DNA from 4 places in the Rhodococcus opacus B4 genome. Region 1 is predicted to be linked to each of the others. Evidence: riboswitches for the same ligand, from Rfam matches in the RefSeq annotation. Region 1 holds a riboswitch; each other region holds the start of a gene.

What was found. A riboswitch is a leader RNA that binds a small molecule or an ion and turns the genes downstream of it on or off. The one in region 1 is predicted to bind S-adenosylmethionine.
Region 2: it holds a riboswitch for S-adenosylmethionine, as region 1 does, so the genes downstream of both, ROP_RS45215 (putative leader peptide) here and ROP_RS31265 (bifunctional o-acetylhomoserine/o-acetylserine sulfhydrylase) in region 1, are expected to answer to the same signal.
Region 3: it holds a riboswitch for S-adenosylmethionine, as region 1 does, so the genes downstream of both, ROP_RS21315 (aminotransferase class V-fold PLP-dependent enzyme) here and ROP_RS31265 (bifunctional o-acetylhomoserine/o-acetylserine sulfhydrylase) in region 1, are expected to answer to the same signal.
Region 4: it holds a riboswitch for S-adenosylmethionine, as region 1 does, so the genes downstream of both, ROP_RS45220 (putative leader peptide) here and ROP_RS31265 (bifunctional o-acetylhomoserine/o-acetylserine sulfhydrylase) in region 1, are expected to answer to the same signal.

Annotation. Positions count from the first base shown of each region.
Region 1 is NC_012522.1:6,900,636-6,902,829, forward strand. Features, by position in the region: gene ROP_RS31265 (bifunctional o-acetylhomoserine/o-acetylserine sulfhydrylase) at 1-927, opposite strand, end outside; SAM riboswitch class IV at 1,046-1,167, opposite strand; gene ROP_RS31270 (NADP-dependent isocitrate dehydrogenase) at 1,442-2,194, shown strand, end outside.
Region 2 is NC_012522.1:2,076,571-2,078,764, reverse strand. Features, by position in the region: gene ROP_RS09640 (NtaA/DmoA family FMN-dependent monooxygenase) at 1-1,190, shown strand, start outside; SAM riboswitch class I at 1,237-1,330, shown strand; gene ROP_RS45215 (putative leader peptide) at 1,335-1,418, shown strand; gene ROP_RS09635 (ABC transporter substrate-binding protein) at 1,571-2,194, shown strand, end outside.
Region 3 is NC_012522.1:4,637,406-4,639,599, forward strand. Features, by position in the region: gene ROP_RS21310 (MCE family protein) at 1-686, shown strand, start outside; SAM riboswitch class IV at 767-881, shown strand; gene ROP_RS21315 (aminotransferase class V-fold PLP-dependent enzyme) at 933-2,194, shown strand, end outside.
Region 4 is NC_012522.1:2,083,702-2,085,895, forward strand. Features, by position in the region: gene ROP_RS09670 (amino acid ABC transporter permease) at 1-741, opposite strand, end outside; gene ROP_RS45220 (putative leader peptide) at 887-961, opposite strand; SAM riboswitch class I at 969-1,065, opposite strand; gene ROP_RS09675 (sulfite exporter TauE/SafE family protein) at 1,278-2,045, shown strand; gene ROP_RS09680 (HAD-IIA family hydrolase) at 2,122-2,194, shown strand, end outside.

The sequences.
Region 1 (2,194 bases):
CGCCTCCAGGTACTGGGCGACGGCGGTCGCGTTCGACACGTGCCGCTCCATCCGCAGGCTCAGCGTCTCGAGGCCCTGCGCGATGAGGAACGCGTTGAACGGGGAGATCGCGGAACCGAGGTCGCGCAGCAATTGCACGCGCGCCTTGAGGGCGTACGCGGGCGGTCCGAGTTCGGAGTAGACGACGCCGTGGTAGCTCGGGTCCGGGGTGGTGAAGCTGCTGTGGCGGCCCTGGGTCCAGTCGAACGTGCCGCCGTCGACGATGACGCCGGCGATGGCCGTGCCGTGGCCGCCGAGGTACTTGGTGGCCGAGTGCACCACGATGTCCGCGCCGTGCTCGAGTGGGCGGATCAGGTAGGGGGTGGCCACGGTGTTGTCGACGATCAGGGGGATTCCGTGCTGGTGCGCGATCCCGGAGATTCCGGGCAGGTCGAGCACGTCGTTGCGGGGATTGGAGATGGTCTCGCCGTAGAACGCCCTCGTGTTGTCCCGGATCGCGTTCTTCCATTGCTCGAGGTCGTCGGGGTCTTCGACGAACGACACCTCGATGCCGAGCTTGGGCAGCGTGTAGTGGAAGAGGTTGTAGGTGCCGCCGTACAGGCGCGGGCTGGAGACGATGTGGTCGCCCGCCTCGGCGAGGTTCAGGATCGCGAACGTCTCAGCGGCCTGCCCGGACGCCAGGAGCAGGGCGGCGACGCCGCCTTCGAGGGCGGCGATGCGCTGCTCGACCGCGTCCTGGGTGGGGTTCATGATGCGGGTGTAGATGTTGCCGGGCTCGGCCAGACCGAACAGCGCGGCAGCGTGATCGGTGCTGTCGAACGTGTACGAGGTGGTCTGGTAGATCGGCAGCGCCCGCGCCTTGGTGGTCGCGTCGGACGTCTGCCCGGCGTGGATCTGCTTGGTCTCGAACGACCAGTTCTCGGTCATGTGCTGTCTACTCCAGTGGTCTGACGAGGGCGCGGACGAGGAGCTGGTTCGTTCGCGCACAGGGCTTGTCTGGGGTCTATCTACGACAACAACAACACATCATGAACCTCCGATGTCGGACCCGCGCTTGTCACCCGACTGTTTGTATGAATCAGGGAACCAGGTCATCACCCGGGGCACCCCACCGCGGTGGAGGGTTGCCGGCCAGCTAGCCGGGGCTCGTTGCTGGCACTCATGACCTGTGGTGAATCTTAGCGGCTGGGGTGGAACGACCGGAAACGGCACCGATCAGGCCTGCTAGCAGGGAAAAATTACCCGCCGGTAGGGGTGGGATCTCGCACCCACATGTTGCGCGCGCCACGCATAGCAGTACGCTTGTCTTGTTAAAGTGCGGTCTCCCCAGCGGCCGCATCGACCGTCTACGTTTGATAAGCGAACCGTTCGCGGACCCACTCACGAAGTGCGCCCGCAACCGTGTAACCAGGGAATCTTCCTAGGAGGACGCGAAGCACCCATGTCCAAGATCAAGGTTGAGGGCACCGTCGTCGAACTCGACGGCGACGAGATGACACGCATCATCTGGCAGTTCATCAAAGACAAGCTGATCCATCCCTACCTGGATGTGAACCTGGAGTACTACGACCTCGGTATCGAGTACCGGGACGAGACGGACGACCAGGTCACCGTCGACGCGGCCAACGCCATCAAGAAGCACGGCGTCGGCGTCAAGTGCGCGACCATCACCCCGGACGAGGCGCGCGTCGAGGAGTTCGGCCTCAAGAAGATGTGGCGGTCGCCCAACGGCACCATCCGCAACATCCTCGGTGGCACGATCTTCCGCGCGCCGATCATCATCTCCAACGTTCCGCGACTGGTTCCGGGCTGGACGAAGCCGATCATCATCGGCCGTCACGCCTTCGGCGACCAGTACCGCGCCACCGACTTCAAGGTCCCCGGCCCGGGCAAGGTGATGATCACCTACACGCCCGAGGACGGCAGCGAGCCGATAGAGCACGAGCTGGTGAACTTCCCCGACGGCGGCGGCGTCGTCCAGGGTCAGTACAACTTCACCAAGTCCATCGAGGACTTCGCGCGCGCCTCGCTCAACTACGGCCTGCAGCAGAACTACCCGGTGTACCTGTCGACGAAGAACACGATCCTCAAGGCGTACGACGGTGCGTTCAAAGACATCTTCCAGCACGTCTACGAGACCGAGTTCAAGCCGGAGTTCGACGCGGCGGGTCTCACCTACGAGCACCGCCTCATC
Region 2 (2,194 bases), 4.8 Mb from region 1:
AGGGCAAGATTCTCGATCTCGACATCGTGGGCCGCCCGGACGCGATCACCCAGCTCGCGGCGCTCGCCGGCATCACCCGGCACATCGGGTTGGTGGCCACCCAGAACACCACCTACAACGAGCCCGCCGACCTCGCCAGGCGGCTGTCCGGGCTGGACCTGCTGTCCGGTGGCCGTGCCGGCTGGAACGCGGTCACCACGGACAATGCCTGGACCGGTGAGAACTTCCGGCGCGGCGGCTTCCTCGATCACGCGGACAGGTACGAGCGGGCCGGGCAGTTCCTCGACACCGCCCGGGCGATCTGGGATGCGTGGGCCGACGGCGCGGTCGCGACGAGGACCGACGCGCCGTCGTGGGCAACCCCGGACGGGGTGCGGGAGGTGTCCCGGCGCACGTCGCAGTTCGACGTCACGATCACCCCCACGCTGCCGCGCAGCGGCCAGGGACACCCCGTCATCTTCCAGGCCGGTGACTCACCGGCGGGCCGGGACTTCGCGGCCGCGCACACCGACGTGATCTTCTCCCGGCACGGAACGCATTTCGACGCGGCGCTCGCCTTCGCCGAGGACATCAGGGCGAGAGTGCGTCGTGCGGGGCGCCCCGAGGACGACGTCAAGATTCTGCCGGGCACGCAGATCGTGCTCGCGGAGAACGCGTCCGAGGTGGAGGAGAAGGTGCGCTGGGTTCTCGAGGGCCAGTACACCGGGCAGACGGCGTTGTCTCTGGTCGGTCAGGTGTGGGGCCGCGATCTGTCCGATCGCGACCCGGACGGTCCACTGCCCGAATTCGATCCGGTGCCCGCGCCGATCTCCGTCACCCGCGGGGCGGCGCGTGACGGAAAGGATCCGCTCGCCATCGCCAGGGAATGGCGGGCACTGGCGGAGGCGCAGAACCTGTCGCTGCGTCAGGTGGCGATCGCGACCACCCAGCGCTCCGGTTTCGCGGGCACCCCCGGGCAGGTCGCCGACGAACTCACCCGGTGGGTTCGCAGTGGGGCGACGGACGGATTCAACATCTCGCCGTATCTGGTGCCCACCGGACTCGACGAGATCGTCGACCTGCTGGTGCCCGAATTGCAGGAGCGAGGTTCGTACCGAACGGAATACGAAGGCTCCACACTGCGTGAGCACCTCGGGCTCCGGCCCGCCCTGTCGCGGCGGGAGGTCGAGTCCCGGCAGGCGGTCGGGTAGCGGGGTCCGTGTGGCGCCGCGACCGGCGATCTCTTACACTCGGTAACGACCATCCAGAGCGACCGAGAGACCTGGCTCGTTGACGTCGCAGCAACCCCCCGCCCTGCGGGTGCGGGTGCTACCGCCGGGATCGATGGAGGAACGATGTTGACCGAAGGTTTCGTGAGCGCCTGGGGGCGCCTGCACGTCGATCTCTGCCGGCTGTCCACCTCGATCTGTCACAGCTGACCTGACACCCCGATCTCTCGGGGTTCCGGCTCTTCACACCGCATCCGCGTCGGATCCGGTGTCCTTCACCTTCCTGTGCGCGTGAGCGCTGCCGATACGACGGGCAGCGCGCACGGCACTTCTTCGAGATCACGGAGTTCTCGGTGCCATCAGTGCTTTTGTCCTCGCCCCACCGCGGTGCCCGCATCGCAGCAGGTATCGGCGCCGCCGCCGTGCTGGCCACGGCGCTCACCGCCTGCGGTGGCGGTTCCAGCAGTTCCTCCGCGGATGCGGGCCCCGCACAGCCGGGCGGCACACTCCGCTACGGCCTCTCCCAGGCACCCACGTGCGCCGACCCCGCGCAGTCGGGCACGAATCAGACGATCTACGTGGCTCGTCAGGTGGTGGACTCGCTCACCGACCAAGACCCGGAGACGGGCGAACTGAAGCCGTGGCTCGCCGAGAGCTGGGACACCGACGCCGACGCATCCTCCTTCACGTTCCACCTGAAGGAAGGGGTGACGTTCAGTGACGGAACACCTTTCACTGCGGAATCGGTGAAGAAGAACCTCGACGCCATCGTGAACACCCTCACCGGAGCCAAGGCCGCACTGGGTGCCAGCTACCTCACCGGATACAAGGGCACCACCGTGATCGACCCGCAGACCGCGCAGGTCGACTTCGCCGCACCCAACGCGCAGTTCCTCCAGGCGTCGTCCACCCCGCAGCTCGGCATCCTGTCCGACAGTTCCGTCGCGAAGTCCGCCGAAGAGCGGTGCGCCGGCAACATCTCGGGC
Region 3 (2,194 bases), 2.3 Mb from region 1:
CGTCGGGCGCCGATTCACTCGACCGAACCGTAGCTCCGATACGCGACAGCAGGACGGTGCTGGGCACGCAGTCCGAACAGCCCTCGGCGATCGAGGATTTCAGTGCAGATCTGGACTCGCTCGCGGACCGCCTGCGGAGCAGCGACCCCGATGTCCGGCGGCTGATCGACAACGGAAACCCGGCGAGCGAGCAACTGGGGCAATTGGTCTCGGACGTCGGCCCCGGCGGCACGACGAACCTCGCCGGCCTCTCCGCCACGGCAAAGGCGATCTCCGTGCAGGCCACGGCTCTGCGAACCCTGTTCGTGTACCTGCCGGGCGTGGCGGAGGCATCGTCGACGATCGCGCCCGACGACGGAACCGTGCACCTGGGCCTGATAGCCGAGACGAACAATCCGCCGTCGTGCACCGTCGGGTACGAGGGCACCCAGACGATCCTCGCCGAGATGAAGCGGAATGACCCGAACTTCGACGACACTCAGCAGGACTTCCCTCAGAACACCGCCGCGTCCTGCGAAGCACCACAGGGCAGCCTCACCGGCGTCCGCAGTGCCGACCGGATCGTGTTCGGCGACCCCGCCACCGTTCAGCCGTGGGACTCGAAACCCAAGAAGGACCCGAACAGACTGGACCTCAACCCGATTGCGAATCAGCTCGCCCCGCTGCTCGGGGTCACCCCCAACTGACGCGAGTGTGCGGCCCGATCCCGGGACCCTCCCGGGATTCGAGTTGACAACCGCGCCCCGATCCTGCAATCTTCGAAACAGGTCACGAGTACCAGCGTCAAGCCCCGGCTAGCTGGTCGGCAACCCTCCACCGCGGCGGGGTGCTCCGGGTGACGACCAGGCTGAGGTTCATACCGGACCCGGCAAGCGCGGACTCCGAGAGGGCACCGACCCTGCGACGAGTCCCTGACTACGAGGGATGTCGTGATGACTGCTGTATTGACCGCTGACGTGTGTGTTGCCCCCCTGGCTCAGGTTTCGGGCTCCGACCTGCGGGTTCCGCTCGTTCAGGGCGGCGAGTGCACCTACGTGAACTTCGACTACGCGGCCAGTGCGCCGGCGTTGGCGCAGGTGACGGACCGTATCGGGGCCCTGCTTCCGACGTACTCCAGCGTGCACCGCGGCGCCGGCTACGCCTCGCGGGTGTCGACCGAGTGCTACGAGAAGGCCCGCGACTCGGTGGCCCGGTTCGTCGGAGCGTGCGACGACCAAGTGGTGGTATTCACCCGCAACACGACCGACTCGCTGAATCTGCTCGCCGGCTGCGTTCCCGGTAGCACCGTCGTCCTCGACATCGAGCACCACGCGAACCTGCTGCCGTGGAAGGACTCTCGCGTCGTCCGGGCGGCAGACACGCTGGCCGAGACCGTCCGGCTGCTGGTCGCCGAATTGTGCTCCAAGCCCACCGCCCTGCTCGCGGTGACGGGTGCGTCCAACGTGACCGGTGAGGTGCTGCCGATCGCGACCCTCGCCGAGGTGGCGCATCGTTGCGGCGCACGGATTCTCGTCGACGCTGCTCAGCTCGCACCGCACCGCCGCATCGACGTCGAGGAGTGGGGTGTCGACTACCTCGCCTTCTCCGGGCACAAGCTGTACGCCCCGTTCGGCGCCGGGGTGCTCGTGGGCCGCCGGGACTGGCTCGACGCCGCCGAGCCCTACCTCGCGGGCGGCGGCGCGGTCCGGAACGTGACCGTCGAATCCACGCACTGGGCGCCCGCCCCCGCCCGGCACGAGGCGGGAACCCCCAACGTGCTCGGCGCCGCGGCCCTCGCCGCCGCGTGCGATGCGCTGTCCGAACTGGACTTCGGCACGGTGGCCGAACACGAGGCGGCACTCACCGGCCGGTTGCTCGACGGCCTCGGCTCGGTCAACGGCCTGGAGTTCCTGCGGCTGTGGTCGGACGCCCCCGACACGGTGGGGATCGTGACGTTCACGATCGACGGTTTCGAGCCCGGGGAGATCGCCGCCTACCTGTCCGCCGAACACGGGATCGGAGTCCGCGACGGACGTTTCTGCGCCCACCCGCTGCTGGGTCGCCTCGGCAGGCCCGACGGTGCCGTGCGGGTGAGCGTCGGTCTCGGAAGCTGCTCCGAGGACGTGGACCGGCTGGTCGATGCCGTGCGCACCCTGGTGGCGGGACGGCGGAACTGGGCCTACGCCAAGGAAAGCGGCCAGTGGAATCCGGTGCC
Region 4 (2,194 bases), 4.8 Mb from region 1:
CGCCATCGTCGACACGATCGACGTGCCCTTGAACAGGCTGATCACCTCGTTCGCGGCGTTCGGCAGGATCCCGCGCATCGCCTGGGGCAGAACGATCTTGAAGAACTGGCGACGGCGCGGAATGCCCAGCGACTGCGCGGCCTCGATCTGCCCGTGGTCGACCGAGATGATGCCGGAGCGGATGATCTCCGCGGAGTACGCGGCCTGGTGCAGGGCCAGACCGATGACGGCGGCGGTGAAGCCGCTGATGACGCCGTTGACCTCGAACGTGAAGAAGGCGGGTCCGAACGGAATACCCAGCGAGAGAGTCTGATACAGGTACGTGATGTTGAACCAGAACAGGAGTTGCACGATCAGCGGGATCGACCGGAACGCCCAGATGTACACCCAGGCGATCACCTGCAGCACCGGGTTGTGCGACAGACGGCTGACCGCCAGCACCACCCCGAGCGCGAATCCGAGGACGGTCCCCCACAGGGTAAGCTTCACCGTCATCCACAGGGCCTGCAGCACCGAGCCGGCGGTGAAGTACTTGGCGAACGTCGCCCAGTCCCACCCCGGGTTGGTGGCGAGGCCGTGGACGAACTGGGCGAGCAGCACCAGTACGGCGGCGCTGACCACCCACCGCCACGGGTGCCACCGTCGCGCGACCTCCAGCGCGGCGTCGCCGGGCCGGTCGCGGTCGCCGGAGGGTGCGGAATCGAGGGGCGCGGCCGAACGCGCCCGGACGGGGGCGCTCACGCTCGCTCACCACTGGGAACAGACATCACCGATGCGGCCTTTCACCTGGAAACGGGACGGGTAGGGGGCGCGTCTTCCGCGGGAGGCGGGCGCGCGTCACGCGCTCACCTGGCGTTTTACCCGGTGAGCGTGCTGTGGGACCTCGTCAACAGTGGCAGGAGGTGGTCCGGCACAGGTCGATGTGCCGTCTGCGCCACGCAGGGCGCGCGAGGTAGTTCATGTGCTGCCTTCCATCGATCCCGGCGGTAGCACCCGCACCCGAAAGATTCGGAAGGGTTGCTGCGACGTCAACGAGCCAGGTCTCTCGGTCGCTCTGGATGGTTGAAGCGAACACTAGCCGCATTCCCGGACGCCGTCAACACGGGGTATTCCCCTGCACCACAGGGGAAATGGCGTCATATAGGCGCAAGAATCACGGTGCGCAGAAGTACTGACACGTGGCCGAGGATGCGGTTGGGTGGGACGCGCAGTCGCGTATCGCCAGCGCGGCGCGACCCGGCCGCCGGGCCGTCCGAGGCCCTTGTAACGTCGCCTCGGTGACACCACTCGAAGTCATCGCGATCCTGGTAGCCGGCGTCGGCGCGGGCGCGATCAACGCCATCGTCGGCAGCGGCACGCTCATCACCTTTCCCACCCTGGTGGCATTCGGGTTCCCTCCGGTGACCGCCACGATGTCGAACGCGATCGGCCTGGTCGCCGGTGGCGTGTCCGGCACGTGGGGGTACCGGCGGGAACTGGCCGGGCAGGGACCGCGGCTGCGGTGGCAGATCCCGGCATCGCTGTGCGGCGCGATTCTCGGCTCGTGGCTCCTGCTGCACCTCCCCGAAACGGTGTTCGAACTCGTCGTCCCGGTGCTGCTGATCCTCGCCCTCATCCTGGTGGTGCTGCAGCCGAAGATCCAGGCGTGGGCCAAGCAGCGCGGCAGCCACGAGGCGGGCCTGAGCCCGACGCGCCTCGGCCTGCTGACCGTCGGCACGTTCGCCGTCGGCGTGTACGGCGGATACTTCACCGCGGCGCAGGGCATTCTGCTGATGGGCGTGATGGGCGCGATCCTGCCGGAGAGCCTGCAGCGGATGAACGGCGCGAAGAATCTGCTGTCGCTCATCGTCAACGTCGTCGCGGCGACCGCGTACACACTCGTGGCCTTCGACCGGATCAGCTGGGCGGCCGCCGGCCTCATCGCGGTGGGATCATTGATCGGAGGCGTCCTGGGCGCCCGATACGGCCGCCGCCTGTCCCCCACCGCGCTGCGGGGAACCATCGTCGTCGTCGGTCTCATCGGCCTGTTCCGGCTGCTCGCATAGTCGCGCATGCACCCTCCCGCTCCCCCATACTGAGTCGGTGAGCAACGAAGTAGAGCACCCGGGCTGGACCTATCTCATGGACATGGACGGCGTTCTCGTCCACGAAGAGCACCTGGTCCCCGGCGCCGACCTGTTCCTGGCCGAACTCC